4 regions of the Kitasatospora sp. YST-16 genome follow, and region 2 is predicted to be linked to each of the others. Evidence: riboswitches for the same ligand, from Rfam matches in the RefSeq annotation. Region 2 holds a riboswitch; each other region holds the start of a gene.
The links. A riboswitch is a leader RNA that binds a small molecule or an ion and turns the genes downstream of it on or off. The one in region 2 is predicted to bind cobalamin.
Positions count from the first base shown of each region.

Region 1 (4,964 bases), 5.0 Mb from region 2:
CCATGCCCACGATCGCCGTGAACGGATAACGGGCCTCGGTCACTTGGCACTTCCCCTCTCCAGCGGGGCCGGGGCCCCGGGCGGCACGAACGGCAGACCCGCCGGTGCCCCGTTCTCGATCAGCTTCCACAGCGCGTCGGTGTCGGCGTGCTCGGCCACCAGGTCGCCCAGTGCGTCGAGCTGCCGCTCGCGAGCGGCGGCGAACGAGGTGTCCGGCGCCGGGACGAAGGAGCGCCCGGCGGCCCGGGCCACCTCGGCCAGGAACGCCCGGCGGAACGCGTCGTTCTCCAGCAGCCCGTGCCAGGTGGTGCCCCACACCGAGCCGCTCCGGCAGCCGTCCAGCGCCCGCCCGGCGGCGTCCGCGACGAACACCTCGCCGCCCTCGACCGCCACCACGCCGTGGTGGATCTCGTAGCCCTCCACCGGCTCGCCCAGCGCCACCCCCGACGGCCGGGCCAGCACCTTGTCCGCGCCGAACACCACCCGGGTCGGCAGCAGCCCCAGGCCGGCCACCGGGCCGGACGACTTCGACTCCACCGCGTCGACGATCTCCCGCCCCAGCATCTGGTAGCCGCCGCACACCCCCAGCACCGGCAGCCCCGCCGCGACCCGGGCCGCCAGCGGCCCGGCCAGGCCCTGCGCGCGCAGCCAGGCCAGGTCCGCGACGGTGGCCCGGGTGCCGGGCAGCACCACCAGGTCGGCGTCCGCCAGCTCCTCGGGGCGGGTCGCCCAGCGCACCAGCACGCCCGGCTCCTGGGCCAGCGCGTCCACGTCGGTGAAGTTCGACAGCCGGGGGAAACGCACCACCGCGACCCGCAGCACCTGAGCGCCCGCCGGCCCGCCCGCCGCCGGGCGGGACGCCACCGACGCCAGGCCGAGCGAGTCCTCCGCGTCCAGCCACAGGCCCGGCAGCATCGGGAACGTCCCCAGCACCGGACGCCCCGTCAGCTGCCGCAGCATCTCCAGGCCCGGCGCCAGCAGCCGGGCGTCACCGCGGAACTTGTTGACGAACCAGCCGGCGATCAGCGCCTGGTCGTCCGGCGACAGCAGCGCCAGCGTCCCGAACATCGACGCGAACACCCCGCCGCGGTCGATGTCCCCGACCACCACGACCGGCAGCCGGGCCGCCGAAGCCAGGCCCATGTTGGCGATGTCCCGGTCCCGCAGGTTGATCTCCGCCGGGGAGCCCGCGCCCTCGCACACCACCACGTCGAAGCGCGAGCGCAGGTCCGCCAGGCACTCCAGCGCCCGCTCCAGCAGCACCGGTTTGCGCTCCCGGTAGTCCAGCGCCCCGACCTCCGCGACCGCCCGCCCCAGCAGCACCACCTGGCTGCGCCCGTCCGCGCCCGGCTTCAGCAGCACCGGGTTCATCGCCGCCTCCGGCGCCACCCCGGCGGCCTGCGCCTGCATCGCCTGCGCCCGCCCGATCTCCGCCCCGTCGACCGTCACGAACGAGTTCAGCGACATGTTCTGCGCCTTGAACGGCGCCACCCGCACCCCCTGCCGGGCCAGCCAGCGGCAGATCCCCGCCGTCACCACACTCTTCCCGGCGTCCGAGGTCGTACCGGCCACCAGCAGCGCGCCGTTCACCGGCGAACTCCTTTCGAGACGCCCCGACCGGGGCTCGCGGAACCGCACGCGGCGGACGGCGGCATGCCGAAGTCCCGTGCCATCACTGTCAGTTGCACCATCAGCCCGCACCGCGGCGGGGTCACCTGCGTCGCCGTCCGCCCAGCGCCCGCAGGGCCAGCGTGGCCGCCAGCGCGAGCGCGCCGACCCGGCGCGAGAGGCGGCAGGCCCGTTCGATGTCGGCCGGGCCGACCGGCGGCAGGCCCGCGCCCAGCACCGGCCGGTGCTCGACCCGCTCGCCGTACCGCAGGGTGCCGCCCAGCCGCACGCCCAGCGCCCCCGCGAACGCGGCCTCCGCCTGGCCCGCGTTGGGGCTCGGGTGCGCGGAGCCGTCCCGCCGCCAGACCCGCCAGGCCCGCCCGGGCGCGCCGGACGCGGCGACGGCCAGCAGCGCGGTCAGCCGCGCCCCCGGCCACCCGGCGACGTCGTCGAGCCGGGCCGCGGCCCAGCCGAAGCGCCGGTAGCGGGCCGACTTGTGCCCGACCATGGCGTCCAGCGTGTTGACGGCCCGGAACGCCAGCAGCCCCGGCACGCCTGCGACGCCGCCCCACACCAGGGCGTTGACCACCGCGTCGGCGGTGTTCTCGGCGACCGACTCGACCACCGCCCGGGCCACCTGCTGCTCGTCCAGGCCCGAGGGGTCGCGCCCGCACAGGTGCGGCAGCCGCTCGCGCGCGGCGGCCAGGTCGCCGTCCGCCAGCGAACGCCCGATCGCGGTGGCCTCCCGGGTCAGCGACGTCCCGCCCAGCACGGTGAAGGCGGCCCCGGCGGCCAGCGCCCCGGTGGCGACGGGGGAGCGCCGGGCGGCCCGGACGGCCAGCGCCGCCCCGGCCGCGACCGCGCCGACGGCGAGCGCGGTGTGCAGCGCCCCGGCCCCGCGGTGGTCGCGCCACAGGCGGCGCTCCAGCCGGGCCGCGGCGGTGCCGAACAGGGCGACGGGGTGTCCGCGCCGGGGGTCTCCGAGCCGGGCGTCCGCGAGGTATCCCGCGGCCGCGCCCACCAGGTACGGGGCAGCCCCCATGGCGTCGTGTCCTCACTCAGGGTCCGCGCCCTGGATCGACGGAACGGGGGCCAGAGTCTCCTGACTTCCGGTCACCCCCGCGCGGGGTGGTCCGGTCACAGTGGCGGGACCGCGCCGGACTCGCACCGGCTTCCTCTGCTTGCCTCCGTTTGGCCCGAAGATCCCACCACGCCCGGTTCGGGGCAGTCAACCGAGCGGGTGGAGTGGTTGGTCACATGCGGCCACCGGGGCCACCGCGGGGCAAGGTGCCAGGTCAGGGCGGGTGCACGGCGGGCCGCGGCGCGGTCGGCACGCCGTCGCCGAGAGAAGAAGCCCGGGTGAGACGGCTGGTTGTACGCGGTGTTCTGCCAGGCCACCGCCTCCCGGGACCGGACGCCGTGCACCGGCGTGGTGATCCGCCGCGCTCGCCGTCGTCCACGGCCGTCGCCCCGCAGCCGGTCTCCTCCCTCCCGTCGCCGCCGCATCCTCAACCGGCCTTGTCCCAGCGGCAGTCGAGGACCCGATCGGCGCCGCCGGCTCAGCCGTCGGCACTTCCCCCGCGCAGGGAGTGGATCATGCTCCGCAGGCTCCGGAGCGCGTCCGCCTGCTCGGCCGCGGTCATCCCGGCCAGCATCCTGACCTCCACCGAGCGGACCGCCGCGCTCGCCTTCTCCAGGCTCCGCCGCCCGCGGGGCGTGAGCCGGGCCGGCAGGGCCTTCCCGACCGGCGCCGCCGCGGGCCTGACCACGTGCCCCTCCCGTTCCAGGTGCTGGAGCAGCACGTTCATCGACTGCCGGGTCACGAACGCGCCGCGCGCCAGTTCGGAGTTCGACATGCCCGGCCGCTGGGCCAGCAGTTCGAGGCAGGAGTAGTGCGTCACGGTCATGCCGAGCGGCCGCAGCACCTCCTCCATGGCCGAGCGCAGGACGCTCGAAGCCTCCTTCAGCAGGTAGCCCAGTGAGGTGTCCAGATCGATGCCGCCGCCGCTTTGACTCATGTCAGAAGTCTGACATACGTTGATCCGTGTCAGGAATCTGACACAGAGGAGAGGAACACCGCCATGCCCGTCACCGGCCCCGACTTCATCTCGCTGCAGGTCCGCGACCTCGACGCCGCGCAGGCGTTCTACCGGCACTACCTCGGCCTGGTCCGCTCGCCGGCCGGCCCCCCGCACGCCGTCGTCTTCACCACCCGGCCGATCGCGTTCGCCCTCCGCGACCTCGTCCCCGGCACCGACCTCGACTCCGCCGCCCGGCCCGGCCTCGGCACCGCGCTCTGGTTGCACGCCACCGACGTCCAGGCCGTCCACGACGCCCTCGCCGCCGACGGCCACCCCATCGTCTCCGCACCGGTCGACGGCCCCTTCGGCCGGACCTTCACCTTCGCCGACCCCGACGGCTACCACATCACCCTCCACGACCGCGCCTGACCCGCCCGCCCCGGTCGTCGGTTCGCCCAACCGCCCCGCCCCGGCCGCGCCCCCGTTTCGTGCCATCCGCGGCTGTGGCCCGACCGCCCCCCGCGCCTAGCGTCGGCAGGCATGCGACGCAGACAGCCGCCGGCCCCCGCGCCGGTGCCGTTCTCCCCGGCCGCCGCCCGCGCCCACCGCACCGCGCTCGGCCTGACGGTCGAGCAGGTCGCGGACGGGCTGGCCGCCCACGGCGTGCGGCTGCTGCCCGGGCACGTCCTCGGCTGGGAGGACGGCCTGCTCCCGCCCACCGAGGAGCAGTTGACCGCCCTCGCCCGCACCCTGTGGTGCCCGCCCGCCCGGCTGATGGGCACCGCCCCGGCCACCCTGCGCGACCACCGGATCGCCCGCGAGCTCACCCAGGACCAGGCCGCCCGCCTGCTCGGCCTCACCCCCACCACCTACCGGCAGGCCGAGACCACCGGACGCTGGACCGGCAACGAGGACCAGACCCGCCTGCTCGCCCGGGTCCTCGCCCTCGACCTGCCCACCCTGATCCGCCTCACCGGCCGCACCGCCGACCTCGACGCCCGCCTCCGCCAGGTCGTCCAGGGCCGCTGGCAGGCCCAGCTCCACCCCGTCGCCCGCCTGGTCCCGGTCGCCCCCGCCGTCCTCGAACACGTCCTCGCCGCCCTCCAGTCCGAGCACCACACCCCCACCTCCTGGGGCGCCGCCCCCGCCCCGACCCGCCCCGACCCCACCGCCCGCTTCTGGCACCTGCTCGCCGAGGCCGAGGCCGACGGGACGCCCTGACCGCCCCGCGCCGCCGCCCCGGCCGGTCACCCGCAGCGCCGCCCCGATTCGCCGTCCGCCCTCCGGGCAGGTGCACTGGGAGCACAGGACCGCCAGCACCCGGGAGACCGCCAT
Region 1 covers NZ_CP113837.1:5,385,727-5,390,690, forward strand. Annotated here, with positions in the region: gene OU787_RS24430 (putative cobaltochelatase) at 1-4, opposite strand, end outside; gene OU787_RS24435 (cobyric acid synthase) at 40-1,590, opposite strand; gene OU787_RS24440 (cobalamin biosynthesis protein) at 1,712-2,650, opposite strand; cobalamin riboswitch at 2,682-2,812, opposite strand; partial or broken gene OU787_RS34875 (hypothetical protein) at 3,004-3,114, opposite strand; gene OU787_RS24445 (MarR family winged helix-turn-helix transcriptional regulator) at 3,168-3,626, opposite strand; gene OU787_RS24450 (VOC family protein) at 3,690-4,058, shown strand; gene OU787_RS24455 (helix-turn-helix domain-containing protein) at 4,170-4,850, shown strand; gene OU787_RS24460 (alpha/beta hydrolase family protein) at 4,963-4,964, shown strand, end outside.
Region 1: it holds a riboswitch for cobalamin, as region 2 does, so the genes downstream of both, OU787_RS24440 (cobalamin biosynthesis protein) here and metE (5-methyltetrahydropteroyltriglutamate--homocysteine S-methyltransferase) in region 2, are expected to answer to the same signal.

Region 2 (4,964 bases):
CCTTGTACCGGTACGCCTTCCCCCCGGTACCGGCGGGCTCCGTGCCGCCGCCCGCCGTGGTGAACGCCATCGGCGCGGACGCCGCCGGTGCGGCCGGGCGCCGCCACGGGTGCCAGACGGCCAGGGCGGCGACCACCGCCAGGGCGAGCAGGGCGGCGAGCGCCGGTTTCGGCTTGAGGTGTCGGAGCATCGTGGAGCAGCGGCTTTCTGACGTGTGCTGACGGCGGTCACCGGACGGGTTCCGGTCCGGGCCCCACTCTGCCAGCCGCCGATCAACAGATGATCAACAGGGACGGACGCGAGTGGGGGCGCCGGTACGACCGGTGCGGCCGCGCGGGTCTGCCGATACGTGACTGATTCGGCCGCCCGCCCTCGCCGCCTACCGTCAAAGACGTCAGCCGGAACACCCCACGACACCCCACGGGAGCAGCAGATGACCGCCTACGCACTGGCCCAGGTCCACTCGGTGGAGTTCGGCCCCGACATCGTCGAGTACCTCGAGCGCATCGACGCCACCCTGGACCCCTTCGGCGGACGGTTCATCGTCCACGGCGGCAAGTCCGAGACGGTGGAGGGCAGTTGGGGCCAGAGCGGCACGATCGTCATCGAGTTCCCCGACTACGCGCGGGCCCGCGCCTGGTGGGACTCGCCCGCCTACCGGGAGATCCTGCCGCTGCGCACCCGGCACATGGTCGCCGACATCGTCCTCATCGAGGGCGTCCCGTCCGGCTACCGCGGCGCGGACTCGCTCAAGCACTGACCCCGGCTCCGGCGGCGCCCTCGGCCACCGGCCTACCCGGAGCCGGAGCCGGAGCCGGTATCGGAGCCGGCGTCGGTGTCGGGGCGGCGTTCCACCAGCTGCCGGTCCACCAGCTGGTCGAGGACGGCCACGATGTTGCAAGCGTCCATGGCGACGAGTTCGGCCAAGAGCCGCTGGACCGTGTCGCCGTGCCGGTCCAGGGCGACCAGGACGGCGTACTGACCCTGGGTCAGCCGGCGCTCGCCGAGGAAGGTCGTCCAGGAGCGGGCGGTGAGGGAGCCCAGGCGGGCCAGCAGGAAGCCGGTGCCGCGTTCGAAGGCCGGTCGGCTGCCGCGTTCGGCGTTGAAGACCTGCAGGCGGCCGGGCCGGGCGGGCCGGCGCCGGGCGAGGTGGAGGGCTGGGCGTTCGGCGCGGGCGCCCGGCCGGGCATCTCCGCGCCCTGATCCACCCTGCGGCGGGCGCGGTGCGGGGGCGGGCGGCGGCGGAAGGCAGAATCGCGGGTATGCGCACTCTTCTCGTCATCGGCATCGGCGCGGGCGACCCCGACCACCTCACCCTGGAGGCGGTCAAGGCGTTCGGCCGCACCGACGTGTTCCTGCTGCTGGACAAGCCCGCCGAGCGGCAGGACCTGATGCGGCTGCGGCGGGACATGATCGCCGAGCACGGCCGCCCCGGACACCGGGTGGTCGAGCTGGTCGACCCGGCCCGGGACCGCACCGCGGCGGCGTACGCCCAGGCGGTGGAGGAGTGGCGGGAGCGGCGGGCGGACCTGGTGGAGCGGGCGGTGGTCGAGGAGGTGCCGGACGGCGGGACGGGTGCGCTGCTGGTGTGGGGCGACCCGGCGCTGTACGACAGCGTGAGTGCCGTGCTGGACCGGATCCTGGCGCGCGGGCGGACGGAGTTCGCGTACACGGTCGTCCCCGGCATCAGCAGCGTCTCCGTGCTGGCGGCCCGGCACCGCACCACGCTGACCCGCACCGCGCGGCCGGTGCGGATCACCACCGGGCGGCGGCTGGCGGCCGAGGGTTTCGGGCCCGGCGCGGAGGACACGGTGGTGATGCTGGACGGGCAGGCCGCGTTCGCGGAGATCGACCCCGCGGGCGTGCACATCCACTACGGCGCCTACCTGGGCACCGGGGACGAGATCCTGGTCGCCGGTCCGCTGGCCGAACTCGCCGACCGGATCGTCGAGTTGCGGGAGGAGGCGCGCGAGCGCAAGGGCTGGATCATGGACAGCTACCTGTTGCGCCGCACCGACGGCTGACCGGCTCCCGCCCGACCCACGGACCGGGCGGATCCCGGACTTCGCGCCGGAATCCGTCCGGCCCGTTCTAGACTGGCGACGCGACTGGTTCGCCCCGTCCGCCAGGCGGGGCGTCGTAAGAGGGAACCCGGTGACGCCTTGACTGGCCAGTCCGGGACTGCCCCGCAGCGGTGAGCGGGAACGACCGCCGTCATACGCACTGGGCCCGGGAGGGCTTGGGAAGCGACGGCCAGTAGGTGCCCGGGAGGCGTCAACTCCCCGGGTGTGCCCGCGAGTCCGAAGACCTGCCCGTTGCCCGGGTGCGACCCGTTCGCGTCCGGTAGCCGGTGACCTCGAGGGCGGGTCGGCACGGACACCAGGCGGGCCGCACCGGCCTCCGCCCGGTCTCGCCACCCCCGCGCGCCCTCCTGTGCACCGGTTCCAGGATCAAGGCTCGCGAGGAGAGTCCCCTTGACTACGACGTCCGTCGCCGCGGCGACCGTCCACGGATACCCCCGCCAGGGCGGGAACCGGGAACTGAAGAAGGCGATCGAGGGCTACTGGAAGGGCACCGTCACCGCCGACGCGCTGCGCTCCACCGCCGCCGACCTGCGCTGCGCCAACTGGCGGCAGCTGGCCGGGGCCGGGATCACCGAAGTCCCCACCGGTGACTTCTCGTTGTACGACCACGTGCTGGACACCACCGTCGCCGTCGGCGCCGTCCCGCCCCGGCACCGGGACGCGTACGCGGCCGACCCGCTGGCCGGCTACTTCGCGATGGCGCGCGGCACCCAGCAGGCGCCGCCGCTGGAGATGACCAAGTGGTTCGACACCAACTACCACTACTTGGTGCCCGAGTTGGGGCCGGGCACGGTCTTCGCCGCCGACTCCGCCAAGCAGGTCGGCGAGCTGCGCGAGGCGCTCGGCCAGGGCTACCGGGCGCGCCCGGTGCTGCTCGGCCCGGTCACCTACCTGCTGCTCGCCAAGCCCGCACCCGACGCACCGTCCGGCTTCGAGCCGCTGACCCTGCTGGACCGGCTGCTGCCGGTGTACGCGGAGCTGCTGGCCGACCTGCGGGCGGCGGGCGCCGAGTGGGTGCAGCTCGACGAACCCGCGCTGGTGCAGGACCGCAGCCCGGCCGAACTGAACGCCGCCGCCCGCAGCTACCGGGACCTCGGTGCGCTGACCGACCGCCCGAAGCTGCTGGTGGCCTCGTACTTCGACCGGCTCGGCGAGGCGTTGATCACCCTGGCCAAGGCCCCGGTCGAGGGCCTGGCGCTGGACTTCACCGGACCGGCGGCGGGCAACCTGACCGACCTGGCGGCCGTCGGCGGCCTGCCCGGCAAGCGGCTGGTCGCGGGCGTGGTCGACGGCCGCAACGTGTGGATCAACGACCTGGAGAAGTCTCTCGCCACCCTGGGCACCCTGCTGGGCTTGGCCGACACGGTGGACGTCGCCCCCTCCTGCTCGCTGCTGCACGTCCCGCTCGACACGGCCGCCGAAAGGGAGTTGGACCCGCAGATCGGTCGCTGGCTGGCCTTCGCCCGGCAGAAGGCCGCCGAAGTGGCGCTGCTGGCCCGCGCCCTGCGCGACGGCACCGGCGCCGTCACCGCCCAACTCGCCGCCAACCGCGCCGACCTGGCCTCCCGTACCGCCTCCCCGATCACCCGCGACCCGGCCGTCCGGGCCCGCGCCGCGGCCGTCACCGAGGCCGACCTTCGCCGCGGCGCCCCCTACGCCGTCCGCGCCGAAGCCCAGCGCGCCCGGCTCCAGCTGCCGCCGCTGCCCACCACCACCATCGGCTCCTTCCCGCAGACCACCGAACTGCGCACCGCCCGCGCCGAGTTGAACGCCAGGCGGATCGACGCGGCCGACTACCGCAAGCGGATGGAGGCCGAGGTCCGCGAAGTGATCGCCTACCAGGAGCGGGCCGGGCTGGACGTGCTGGTGCACGGCGAACCCGAACGCAACGACATGGTGCAGTACTTCGCCGAACAGCTCACCGGCTACCTCGCCACCCGGCACGGCTGGGTGCAGTCCTACGGTACCCGCTACGTGCGGCCGCCGGTGCTGGCGGGCGACATCTCCCGTCCGCAGCCGATGACCGTCGACTGGTACCGCTACGCGCAAGGCCTCACCGACCGCCCGGTCAAGGGCATGCTGACCGGTCCCGTCACCATGCTGGCCTGGTCGTTCGTCCGCGACGACCAGCCGCTCGCCGACACCGCCCGGCAGGTCGCCCTCGCCCTGCGCGACGAGGTCACCGACCTGGAGGCCGCCGGCGCCGCCGTCATCCAGGTCGACGAGCCCGCGCTGCGCGAGACCCTGCCGCTGCGCCGCGCCGGGTGGCCCGCCTACCTGGACTGGGCGACCGACGCGTTCCGGCTCGCCACCTGCGGGGTGCGCGCCGACACCCAGGTGCACACCCACATGTGCTACGCCGAGTTCGGCGACATCCTGCGTGCCATCGAGGAGTTGGACGCGGACGTGATCTCGCTGGAGGCCGCCCGCTCGCACATGCAGGTGGCCCGCGAGCTCGCCGAGGCGGGCTACCTCGCCGAGGTCGGCCCGGGCGTGTGGGACATCCACTCCCCGCGCGTGCCCTCCCCCGAGGAGGCGCTGCGCCTGCTGCGGGCCGGACTGGCGGCGATCCCCGCCGAGCGCCTGTGGGTCAACCCGGACTGCGGCCTGAAGACCCGCGGCTGGCCCGAGACCCGGGCTTCGATCGACAGCCTGGTCACGGCCGCCCGCACCCTGCGCGCGGAACTGCAGAACCGGCGGATCGACTGACGAGGCACCGGTCCGGGCGGGCAGGCACACCGCCTGCTCGCCCGGGCCGGCCGGAGCGCTCGAAGGGGCGGCCGATGGCCGGACGAGGCGGGGCGCGGCGGATCCGGGTCGGCGAGGAGGTGCTGGTCGTGCTCCCCAAGCGGGAGTCCGAGTCCCTGCTCGCGAACCGGT
Region 2 covers NZ_CP113837.1:345,995-350,958, forward strand. Annotated here, with positions in the region: gene OU787_RS01630 (DUF3152 domain-containing protein) at 1-190, opposite strand, end outside; gene OU787_RS01635 (DUF1330 domain-containing protein) at 434-760, shown strand; gene OU787_RS34510 (MarR family transcriptional regulator) at 793-1,056, opposite strand; gene OU787_RS01645 (hypothetical protein) at 949-1,203, shown strand; gene cobF (precorrin-6A synthase (deacetylating)) at 1,263-2,024, shown strand; cobalamin riboswitch at 2,093-2,330, shown strand; gene metE (5-methyltetrahydropteroyltriglutamate--homocysteine S-methyltransferase) at 2,475-4,793, shown strand; gene OU787_RS01660 (hypothetical protein) at 4,868-4,964, shown strand, end outside.

Region 3 (4,964 bases), 4.2 Mb from region 2:
GCTGACCAAGGCCGCGATCGAGCGCGACCACCCGGCGGAGGCCGAGCGGCGGCGCCGGATGGGCGAGCTGTACTACCGGCCGCCGGGCGGCGAGTCCTGGCTGGACGTGGCGCTGCGGGTGCGCGACCTGCTGCGCGACCTGGGCGAGGAGGAGGCGGGCCGGCCGGTGCTGGTGGTGGCGCACGACTGCACGGTGCTGATGCTGCGGCACGTGCTGGAGCGGCCGGCCGAGGAGGATCTGCTGGCGCTGCCGCCGGTGGCGAACTGCTCGACCAGCCTGTGGCGGGCCCGCGAGGGGCGGCTGCGCCCGGCCGGGTGGAACCGGACCGAGCACCTGTCGGCCTGAGACCGGCCCGCCGCCGCCTCGCTCCGCCCCGGCCCGCCGCCGCCACCGCCACCGCCACCGCCCTGCGGGCTGCCGCAGCGTCCCGCCCCGGCCCGCCCCGCGGGCTGCCGCGGCGCCCCGCGCTCAGGCGTCCTGGTGCTGCGGCCCGGTGACCCGGCGCGGGCCGCCGAAGGCCCGCCGGTAGGCCTGCGGGGTGGTGCCGAGCCGGCGGCCGAAGTGGTGCCGCAGGGTGGCGGCGTTGCCGAAGCCGCAGCGGGCGGCGATCGCGTCCACGCCCTCCCCGGTGGACTCCAGCAGGCGCTGCGCGAACAGCACCCGCTGGCCGGTGAGCCAGCGGTGCGGGGTGGTGCCGGTCTCCTCGCGGAAGCGGCGGGCGAAGGTGCGCGGCGACATGTGGGCGAGCCGGGCGAGCTGGTCGACGCCGGTCTCCCGGTCGAGGTGGCGACGCATCCACTCCAGCACCCCGGCCAGCGACTCGCCGCCGCCCTCGGGCACCGGGCGGTTGATGAACTGGGCCTGCCCGCCGTCCCGGTGCGGGGCGACCACCATCCGGCGGGCGATCTCCCGGGCCACCTCGGCGCCCTGCACCTTGCGGACCAGGTGCAGGCAGGCGTCGATGCCGGCGGCGGTGCCGGCCGAGGTGATCACCGGGTGGTCGTCGACGTACAGCACGCCGGGTTCGACGGTGGTCAGCGGGAAGCGCTCGGCCATCAGGTCGGCGTAGCGCCAGTGGGTGGTGCAGCGGCGGCCGTCGAGCAGGCCGGCCGCGCCGAGCAGGAAGCTGCCGGAGCAGATCGACAGCAGGTGGGCGCCGCGGTCGTGGGCGGCCCGCAGCGCCGCGCAGAGCGCCTCGGGGTAGTGGGTGCGGATGCCGGTGGCGGTGGCGATCACCAGGTCGGCCTCGGCGATCCGTTCGGGGCCGTGCGGGACGTCGACGGTGAAGCCGGCGTGGGTGCGCATCGGGCCGGGGCGGTCGCCGACCAGGGCGAAGTCGTAGACCGGCAGGCCGGACTCGCTCCGGTCCAGGCCGAACACCTCGCAGGCCACCCCGAGTTCGAAGGGGTGGATCTCTTCCAGCACGACGACGGCGACGTTGTTCAGCATCCGCATCGGGCCAGGATGGCAGTGGCAGGATTTCGTGGCAATGGTGCGTTCCTGCCACTCGTGGCGGCCCCGGCCCGCCGGGACAGTGGAGGCATGACCACCGCGCTCGCCCTGCTGGGCCTCATCGGCAGTTTCGGACTCCTCGGCGTCCTGGTCGGCCGCGACCTGGACCGCAACGGCCGGACCGGCCGCGACGCCGTGCACCGGCCGACCGGCTACCCCTTCGACCCGGACCTGGCCGATCCCCGCCGGAGGCCGTCCGGCACACTGTCCGGATGCACTCCCCGACCGTCCGCCGCGCCCTGGAGCGCGACCTCGCCGGAGCCGGGGAGGTCAGCGTCGAGGCCTTCGTCGGCGACGGCCACACCCGCCCCGACTCCCCGTACGTCGGCCTCCTGCGCGACACCGCCCGCCGCGACCGGGAGGCCGAGCTCCTGGTCGCCGTCGACGACGCGGGAGCCGTGCTCGGCTGCGTGACCTTCGCGCCCGGCGGCACCGCGTGGGCGGACGTCGCCGGGCCCGGCGAGGGCGAGATCCGGATGCTCGCGGTCGGCGCGGCGGCCCGCGGCCGCGGCGTCGGCCGGGCGCTGGTGGCGGCGGCGATCGGGCGCAGCCGGGAACTCGGACTGGCCGGGATGGCGTTCTCCACCCGGCCGTCGATGACCGCCGCGCACCGGATCTACGACGCGCTGGGCTTCGTCCGCACCCCCGGGCGGGACTGGTCGGCGGCGCCCGGAATGGACCTGTGGGTCTACACGATGCGGTTCTGAGGCGGTTCCCGGGCAGTTTCGTTGTCTACGCGCGGCGCCGCCGACGCGACACGCGCTACTACATCTGGTGCTTCCAGATCCAGCCACCACAACATGTATGCTCACTCTCGCTGTCGACGCAGGGGAACCCGGTGGAAGTCCGGGACTGCCCCGCAACGGTGAGCGGGCTGCAGCGACGCCCGCGCAGTCCGAGGACCTGCCGACGGTGTGCGACACGGCATCCCCGCAGACGCCATGCAGCACAGCTTTGCCGTCCGGTCTCGCGGGCGGACCGGGGGTGGTCTTCGGCGCGCCGGAACGCGTTCTCGTTCCTTCGTGCTGCCCTCCCCTGGCCGCGTGCGGTCCCGGACACCCGAGCCACGTCCGCCGCCGCCACAGGAGAGAGTGCGCCTTGACCGTCGCCGCCTCAGTCACCCTGCCGTCCCAGGGATCCGCCGACGCCTTCACCGATCCCGGTGCGGCGCTGCTCCGGCTGCTCACCGACCGCAGCACCGACCTCCCCCAGGTGGACCCCGGCCACGTCGCCGCCGCCGCGCTGCGCGGCCGCCACGCCGGTTCGGACTTCGCCGAGCTGCGCGGGCTGGCCGTGGAGGCCGCCGCGTCGATGATCGCCGAGGACCCGCAGTACTCGAAGCTGGCCGCCCGCCTGCTGGCGCTGGAGATCCGCGACGAGGCCGCGACCCAGCAGGTCACCTCGTTCTCCTCCTCGGTGGCCGTGGGCCACGCCGAGGGCCTGATCGGCGACGCCACCGCCGCGTTCGTCGCGCAGCACGCCGACCTGTTCGACTCGCTGGTGGACGAGGCGGGCGACGACCGCTTCGAGTACTTCGGCCTGCGCACCGTGCAGTCCCGCTACCTGCTGCGCCACCCGATCACCCGCAAGGTGGTCGAGACCCCGCAGCACTTCCTGCTCCGCGTGGCGGCGGGCCTGGCGGTCGGGACGACCGAGGAGTCGGTGCGCGAGGTCGCCGAGCTGTACACCCTGATGAGCCGGCTGGAGTACCTGACCAGCTCCCCGACGCTGTTCAACTCCGGCACCCGGCACCCGCAGATGTCCTCCTGCTACCTGCTGGACTCGCCGCTGGACAACCTGGACTCGATCTACAACCGGTACGCGCAGATCGCCCGGCTGTCCAAGCACGCCGGCGGCATCGGCCTGTCCTACTCGCGGATCCGCTCCCGCGGCTCGCTGATCCGCGGCACCAACGGCCAGTCGAACGGCATCGTGCCGTTCCTGCGCACCCTGGACTCCTCCGTGGCGGCGGTCAACCAGGGCGGCCGGCGCAAGGGCGCGGCCTGCGTGTACCTGGAGACCTGGCACGCCGACATCGAGGAGTTCCTGGAGCTCCGCGACAACACCGGCGAGGAGGCCCGCCGGACCCACAACCTGAACCTGGCGCACTGGATCCCGGACGAGTTCATGCGCCGGGTCAACGCCAACGCCGACTGGTCGCTGTTCTCCCCGGCGGACGTGCCGGAGCTGGTCGACCTGTGGGGCGCCGAGTTCGACGAGGCGTACGTGAAGGCCGAGCTGGCGGGCAAGGCCGTGCGCACCATCCCCGCGCAGACCCTGTACGCCCGGATGATGCGCACCCTGGCGCAGACCGGCAACGGCTGGATGACCTTCAAGGACGCCTCCAACCGGGCCGCCAACCAGACCGCGCTGCCGGGCCGCACGGTGCACTCCTCGAACCTGTGCACCGAGATCCTGGAGGTCACCGACGACTCGGAGACCGCGGTCTGCAACCTCGGCTCGGTCAACCTGGGCGCGCACGTCGCCCCCGGCGCCACCGCCGCCGACCTGCTGAACGCGATGGACTGGGACCGCCTGGACGCCACCGTCCGCACCGCGGTGACCTTCCTGGACCGCGTGATCGACATCAACTTCTACCCGACCACCGAGGCCGGGACGTCCAACTCCCGCTGGCGCCCGGTCGGCCTGGGCGTGATGGGCCTGCAGGACGTCTTCTTCCAGCTGCGGATCGACTTCGACTCCGCCGAGGCGGTCGCCCTCTCCACCCTGATCGCCGAGCGCATCATGCTCACCGCGTACGAGCGCTCCGCCGACCTGGCCGAGCAGTTCGGCCGGCACGAGGCGTACGGCGAGACCCGGGCCGCCCGCGGCCAGCTGCACGTCGACCACTTCGAGTCCGCGAACCCGCAGTGGGCCGAGCGCTGGGACGCCCTGCGCGCCCGGATCGCCGAGGTCGGCCTGCGCAACTCGCTGCTGCTCGCCATCGCCCCGACCGCGACCATCGCGTCCATCGCCGGCGTATACGAGTGCATCGAGCCGCAGGTCTCCAACCTGTTCAAGCGCGAGACCCTGTCCGGCGAGTTCCTCCAGGTCAACCCGTACCTGGTGCGCGAGCTCAAGGAGCTGGGCGTCTGGGACCAGACCACCCGGGACGCGCTGCGCGACGCCAACGGCTCCATCCAGGAGTTCAACTGGCTGCCGCAGGAGGTCCGTTCGCTGTACCGCACGGCGTGGGAGCTGCCGCAGCGCGCGCTGATCGACCTGGCCGCAGCCCGGCAGCCGTACATCGACCAGAGCCAGTCGCTGAACCTGTTCATGGCGGCGCCGACCATCGGCAAGCTCTCCTCGATGTACTCCTACGCCTGGAAGGTCGGGCTGAAGACCACCTACTACCTGCGCTCCCGCCCGGCGACCCGGATCGCCCAGGCCGCGTCCGGAGCCGCCCGCACCGCCGCCCCCGTCCCGGTGCAGACCCCCTCCCTCTCCCAGG
Region 3 covers NZ_CP113837.1:4,578,946-4,583,909, reverse strand. Annotated here, with positions in the region: gene OU787_RS21080 (histidine phosphatase family protein) at 1-346, shown strand, start outside; gene OU787_RS21075 (helix-turn-helix domain-containing protein) at 470-1,450, opposite strand; gene OU787_RS21070 (GNAT family N-acetyltransferase) at 1,726-2,220, shown strand; cobalamin riboswitch at 2,312-2,438, shown strand; gene OU787_RS21065 (ribonucleoside-diphosphate reductase subunit alpha) at 2,612-4,964, shown strand, end outside.
Region 3: it holds a riboswitch for cobalamin, as region 2 does, so the genes downstream of both, OU787_RS21065 (ribonucleoside-diphosphate reductase subunit alpha) here and metE (5-methyltetrahydropteroyltriglutamate--homocysteine S-methyltransferase) in region 2, are expected to answer to the same signal.

Region 4 (4,964 bases), 560 kb from region 2:
GCTGTCCGCCTCCTGCTCCGCCGCCCCGTGAGCGCCGCCTTCGCGCTGCTCGCCAGCCTGCTGTGGGGCGTCGCCGACTACGGGGGCGGGGCGATCACCCGGCGGCTGCCCGCGCTGACGGTGGTGGTGCTCTCGCAGACGGCCGCCGCCGCGGTGCTCGCGGTGGCGGTGACCGCCACCGGCGGGTGGGGCGGGGCCGGGCCTCTGGTACGCGGTGCCGGCGGGCGTGATCGGGCCGTTCGCGCTGCTGGCGTTCTACCGGGCACTGGCGCTCGGGCCGATGGGCGTGGTGTCGCCGCTGGCCACCGTCGGCGTGCTGGTGCCGATCGGGGTGGGCCTGTTCCTCGGCGAACGGCCGGGCGCCGTCCAGGGGTCGGGGATCGCGGTGGCGGTCGCCGGGGTCGCGCTGGCGGGCGGCCCGCAGCGCGGCGGGCCCGCGGTGGGGCGGCGGGTGCTGGTGCTGACGCTGGGCGCCGCGTTCGCCTTCGGCGCGGTGCTGGCGCTGGTCGCGCACGCGGGGGCGGGCGGCGCGCTGCTGCTGACGCTGTGCGCGCAGCGGCTGACCAACGCGGTGGTCGGCGCCGGGATGCTGGCCGCGCAGGCCCGCCGGCAGTCGCTCGAACTGCGGGCGGGCCTGCGCGAGTTGCCCGCGCTGACCGCCGTCGGGGTCGCCGACGTGGCCGCGAACGGCCTGTACGCGGCCGCCTCCTACCTGGGGTCGGTGGCGGTGGCGGCCGTGCTGGCCTCGCTCTACCCGGTGGTCACCGCGCTGATGGCGCGCGGCCTGCTGAAGGAGCGGCTGCTGCGGGTGCAGGTGCTCGGCGCGGGCCTCGCGGTGGCCGGGACGCTGATCCTGGCCACCGGTTGACGCACCGTCAGGACGCCCGCGCGAACGTCCGGGAGCGCTTGGCGATCCGCCAGTAGCCGATCGCGGCGGCCCAGACCACCACGAACAGGCCGACGATCACGAAGCCGACGTTGTCCAGGCTGAGGCCGGCGATCCAGCCGGTGACCGGGTCGGCCAGGTCGAACTTGTCGTGCAGCACGGCGACCAGCTCGATGGTGCCGATCACGAAGGCCACCGCGATCGACAGCCCCGTGATGGTCAGGTTGTAGTACACCTTGCGGACCGGGTTGGAGAACGCCCACTGGTAGGCGAAGTTCATGAACGTGCCGTCCAGCGTGTCGAACAGGCTCATCCCGGCGGCGAACAGCAGTGGCAGGCAGACCACCGCGTACCAGGGCAGCCCGGAGGCCGCGCCGGAGCCCGCCATCACCATCAGGGTGACCTCGGTGGCGGTGTCGAAGCCCAGGCCGAGCACCATGCCGACCGGGAACATCTGGCCGGGACGGCTGATCGAGCGGGTGGCCCGGTTCAGCAGCCGGGCCAGGAAGCCCCGGGCCGCCAGGTGCTTCTCCAGCTCGGCCTCGTCGTACTGGCCCTCCCGCATCGCCCGGAACACCCGCCAGATGCCCAGCAGGGCGACCAGGTTGAGCGCCGCGATCAGGTAGAGGAAGGCGCCGGACGCGGTGGTGCCGACGGTGCCCAGCACCCGGTGGGTGGTGGAGTCCTCGTCCATCAGGGTGCCCGCCAGCGCCGCGCCGCCGGCCACCAGGGCGGCCATCAGCACCACCATCGAGGAGTGGCCGAGGGCGAACCAGAACCCGACCGAGACCGGGCGGCGGCCGTCCGCCATCAGCTTGCGGGTGGTGTTGTCGATCACCGCGATGTGGTCGGCGTCGAAGGCGTGCCGCATGCCCAGGGTGTACGCGGTGAGGCCCAGGCCGACGCCGAACACCTGGGTGCCGACGGCGTAGTGGTGCGGCGCGACCAGGAACAGCAGCGTCCCGAACGCCACCGCGTGCATGGCCAGGATCACCGCCATCAACCCGGCCGTGCGCAGGGTGTCCTCGCGCCGCCAGCGGAAGGAGGGAAGGGGGGAGCCGGGATTGTTCCCGGGCAGGGTCGATTCGGGCGCGGTCATCCGCGTTCACGCTCCAGCACCTCGTGGATCACTTCGTGAGATGCCGTGGCCGGTCTCCTGGCTGACGGGGTGTTGCGCGCCGGCTCCCGGCCTTCCCGGCCGCGAGCGGCCAGTGGCACGGGGTGGGAGCCGACGACTCCCCGATCACAGTGGCGAGGGCCGCTCCGGACTCCTGCGACCGAACACTCTCGTGACGGTCGCAGTGCACCGGCTTCCCGAACACCACGGCCCGCCCACCGTAGGCCCGGCGCGGGTGCGGCGGCAAGGGCGCGTCCGGTCCGGTGGCGTAGATCACGCCTGGTCAGGGCCGCGCTGACGGAGGGTCAGGCCATCCAGAAGAAGACGCAGGTCATCCGCTTCTCCGCCAGCGTCGCCCCGTGGTACTCGGTCGCGGTGTGGATCAGGTTGGCGGTGTAGAGCAGCAGCCGGTTGTAGCGGTGCGGGACGGCCAGGTCCTCGGTGAAGGAGTCCGGCGGGACGAAGCGGGTGCCGAGGGCGTCCACCAGGTTGTTGTGCGGGGCGACCACGCTGTTGCCGCCGAGCCGGCCGCCGGGCAGGCTCTGCCGGTAGAAGCTGGTGCCGCAGCGCTTGGGGACGGTCGGGTTGAGGTAGAGCACGGCGGCGTAGCGGCACAGCGAGCGCGAGTCGGTGTGCGGGCGCGGCTCGCACTCCCCCGCGCCCACCACCTGCACGCAGTTGTGGTTGAAGGTGCCGCCCTCGGCCTCGCCCAGCGCCCAGATCCGCTCCGCGCCGGTGGCCTCCCGGACCAGCTTCTCGACCTGCGCCAGCTCCTCCGGCTCCAGCCCGGGCATCGCCCGCAGGCCCGGCCAGGACTCCGGCCGGTGCGGGTAGCCCTCGTCCCAGTCGGTGCGCGCCAGGTGCCGGGCGCGCACCGCGTCCGGGTCCGGGAGGACGTCGTCCAGCACCCAGTAGTCACGGCCCCGGGTGGGCTTGCGGTACGGCAGGACCGGGAGCGCCGGGGTGGGACGCGGCCCCTGGAACGGGAGAGCGGGCATGGCCCCGACAATAGGAGCGCCGTTCCGGGGCCTCGCCCAAGACCGGGTCAACCTTGCGTCAAGGCTTGCCGTGGTGACGGGGCGTCAGGACTGCTGGCAGCGCGGGCACCAGAACAGGTTCCGGGCCGCCAACTCCTCGGTGCGGACCGGGGTTTCGCAGACCAGGCAGGGCTGGTCGTGCCGCCGGTAGACGTACACCTCGCCGCCGTGGTCGTCCACCCGCGGCGGGCGGCCCATCGCCTCCGGGGTGTGCTCGGGGCGGACGGTGTCGATCCGGCCGGCGGCCACGCCGTCGCGCATCAGGGCCACCAGGTCCGTCCAGATCGCGTCCCACTCGGCGCGGGACAGCTCGCGGCCGGGGCGGTGCGGGCTGATGCCGAGCCGGAACAGCACCTCGGCGCGGTACACGTTGCCGACGCCGGCCAGCACCTTCTGGTCCATCAGCAGCGCGGCGACCGTGCTGCCGCTGCGGGAGATCCGCTGCCAGGCCGCGTCGCCCGCCTCGCCGGGGCGCAGCGGGTCGGGGCCCAGGCGGCGGTGGACGGCCGCCTTCTCGGCGGGGGTGAGCAGCTCGCAGGCGGTCGGGCCGCGCAGGTCGGCGTAGCCGCTGTCGTTCACCATCCGCAGCCGGACCTGGCCGACCGGCGCCGGGGCCTCGCCCGCCCCGAAGTCGTACTTCCCGTACAGCCCCAGGTGCACGTGCAGCCAGTGCTCGCCGAAGCCCAGGAACAGGTGCTTGCCGTGCGCCTCCGCCTCGTCCAGCACCCGCCCGTCGATCAGCGCGGCCCCCTCCGCGAAGCGCCCCTGCGGGCTGGACACCCGCACCGGGCGCCCTCCGAACAGCTCGTCGTTCTCCCTGGCCAGGCGGTGGATCACATGCCCCTCGGGCACCGGCGGTCAACTCCTCGGTCGTGGTGGTGGCGAGGAGTCCATTCTCCCAGGCCGCTCGGACAGCCCGGGCCGCCGCCTCAGAGGGCGGTGGCGGCTTCGCACAGGGCGGCCAGCTCGGCCAGCGCCAGGGCGGTGAAGTCCTGGCCGGGGCGGGCGGTCCAGGCGGCGAGGGCGGTGCGCAGGGCGAGCAGGGCGAGCTCGGCGGTGAGGCCGGCGGCCGGGTCGGGGGTGCCGCGCTCGCGCAGGGCGGCGGTGAGGGCGGTGGCGAGGGCCTCGCGCTTGAGCAGCTCGCGCTCGGTCAGCTCGGGGTTGGCGGCGACCACCTGCTGGCGCTCGCGGACGGCCCCGTGGCGCTCGGCGGTGAAGGCGCGCTCCCCGGCGGCGGCCAGCGCGGCCTCGACGGCCTGCCGCGGGCCCGCCCCGGGCGGGGTGGCGGCGACCGCGTCGGTGAGCAGGCGGACCAAGGCGTCGCCGCCGGAGAGCACCTCGCGCTTGTCGGCGAAGTGCCGGAAGAAGGTGCTCTTGGCCAGGCCGGCGCGCTCGGCGATCTCGGCGACGGTGGTGCGGTCGTAGCCCTGCTGGACGAAGAGTTCGAGCGCCGCGCGCTCCAGCCGTTCGCGCGCGTTCGGGTCCCATCTGGCCATGCCCGGATTCTACGTGACGGGACTTGGTCGCATCATCGGGCTCTGCGGGCTATGGTGATGGGACAAGGTCTCATCACTTCGGATCTCCGGAGGTCCACCCATGCACGTCTTCGTCACCGGAGCCAGCGGCCACCTCGGCTCCGCCCTCGTCCCCGACCTGCTCGCCGCCGGCCACCGGGTCACCGGCCTGGCCCGCTCCGACGCCTCCGCCGCCGCCCTCACCGCCCTCGGCGCGGACGTCCGGCGCGGCGACCTCGACGACCTCGACGGCCTGCGGGACGCCGCCGCGGCCGCCGACGGCGTGGTGCACCTCGCCTTCAAGCACGAGGCGATGCTCGGCGGCGACTACGCCGGCGCGATGGCCGACGACCTGAAGGCCGTCCGGGCCCTGGTCGAGGCGCTCGCGGGCACCGGGAAGCCGCTGGTCG
Region 4 covers NZ_CP113837.1:908,769-913,732, forward strand. Annotated here, with positions in the region: partial or broken gene OU787_RS04175 (EamA family transporter) at 28-868, shown strand; gene OU787_RS04180 (HoxN/HupN/NixA family nickel/cobalt transporter) at 876-1,985, opposite strand; cobalamin riboswitch at 2,016-2,227, opposite strand; gene OU787_RS04185 (DUF6445 family protein) at 2,309-3,001, opposite strand; gene OU787_RS04190 (Fpg/Nei family DNA glycosylase) at 3,086-3,892, opposite strand; gene OU787_RS04195 (helix-turn-helix domain-containing protein) at 3,970-4,536, opposite strand; gene OU787_RS04200 (SDR family oxidoreductase) at 4,637-4,964, shown strand, end outside.
Region 4: it holds a riboswitch for cobalamin, as region 2 does, so the genes downstream of both, OU787_RS04180 (HoxN/HupN/NixA family nickel/cobalt transporter) here and metE (5-methyltetrahydropteroyltriglutamate--homocysteine S-methyltransferase) in region 2, are expected to answer to the same signal.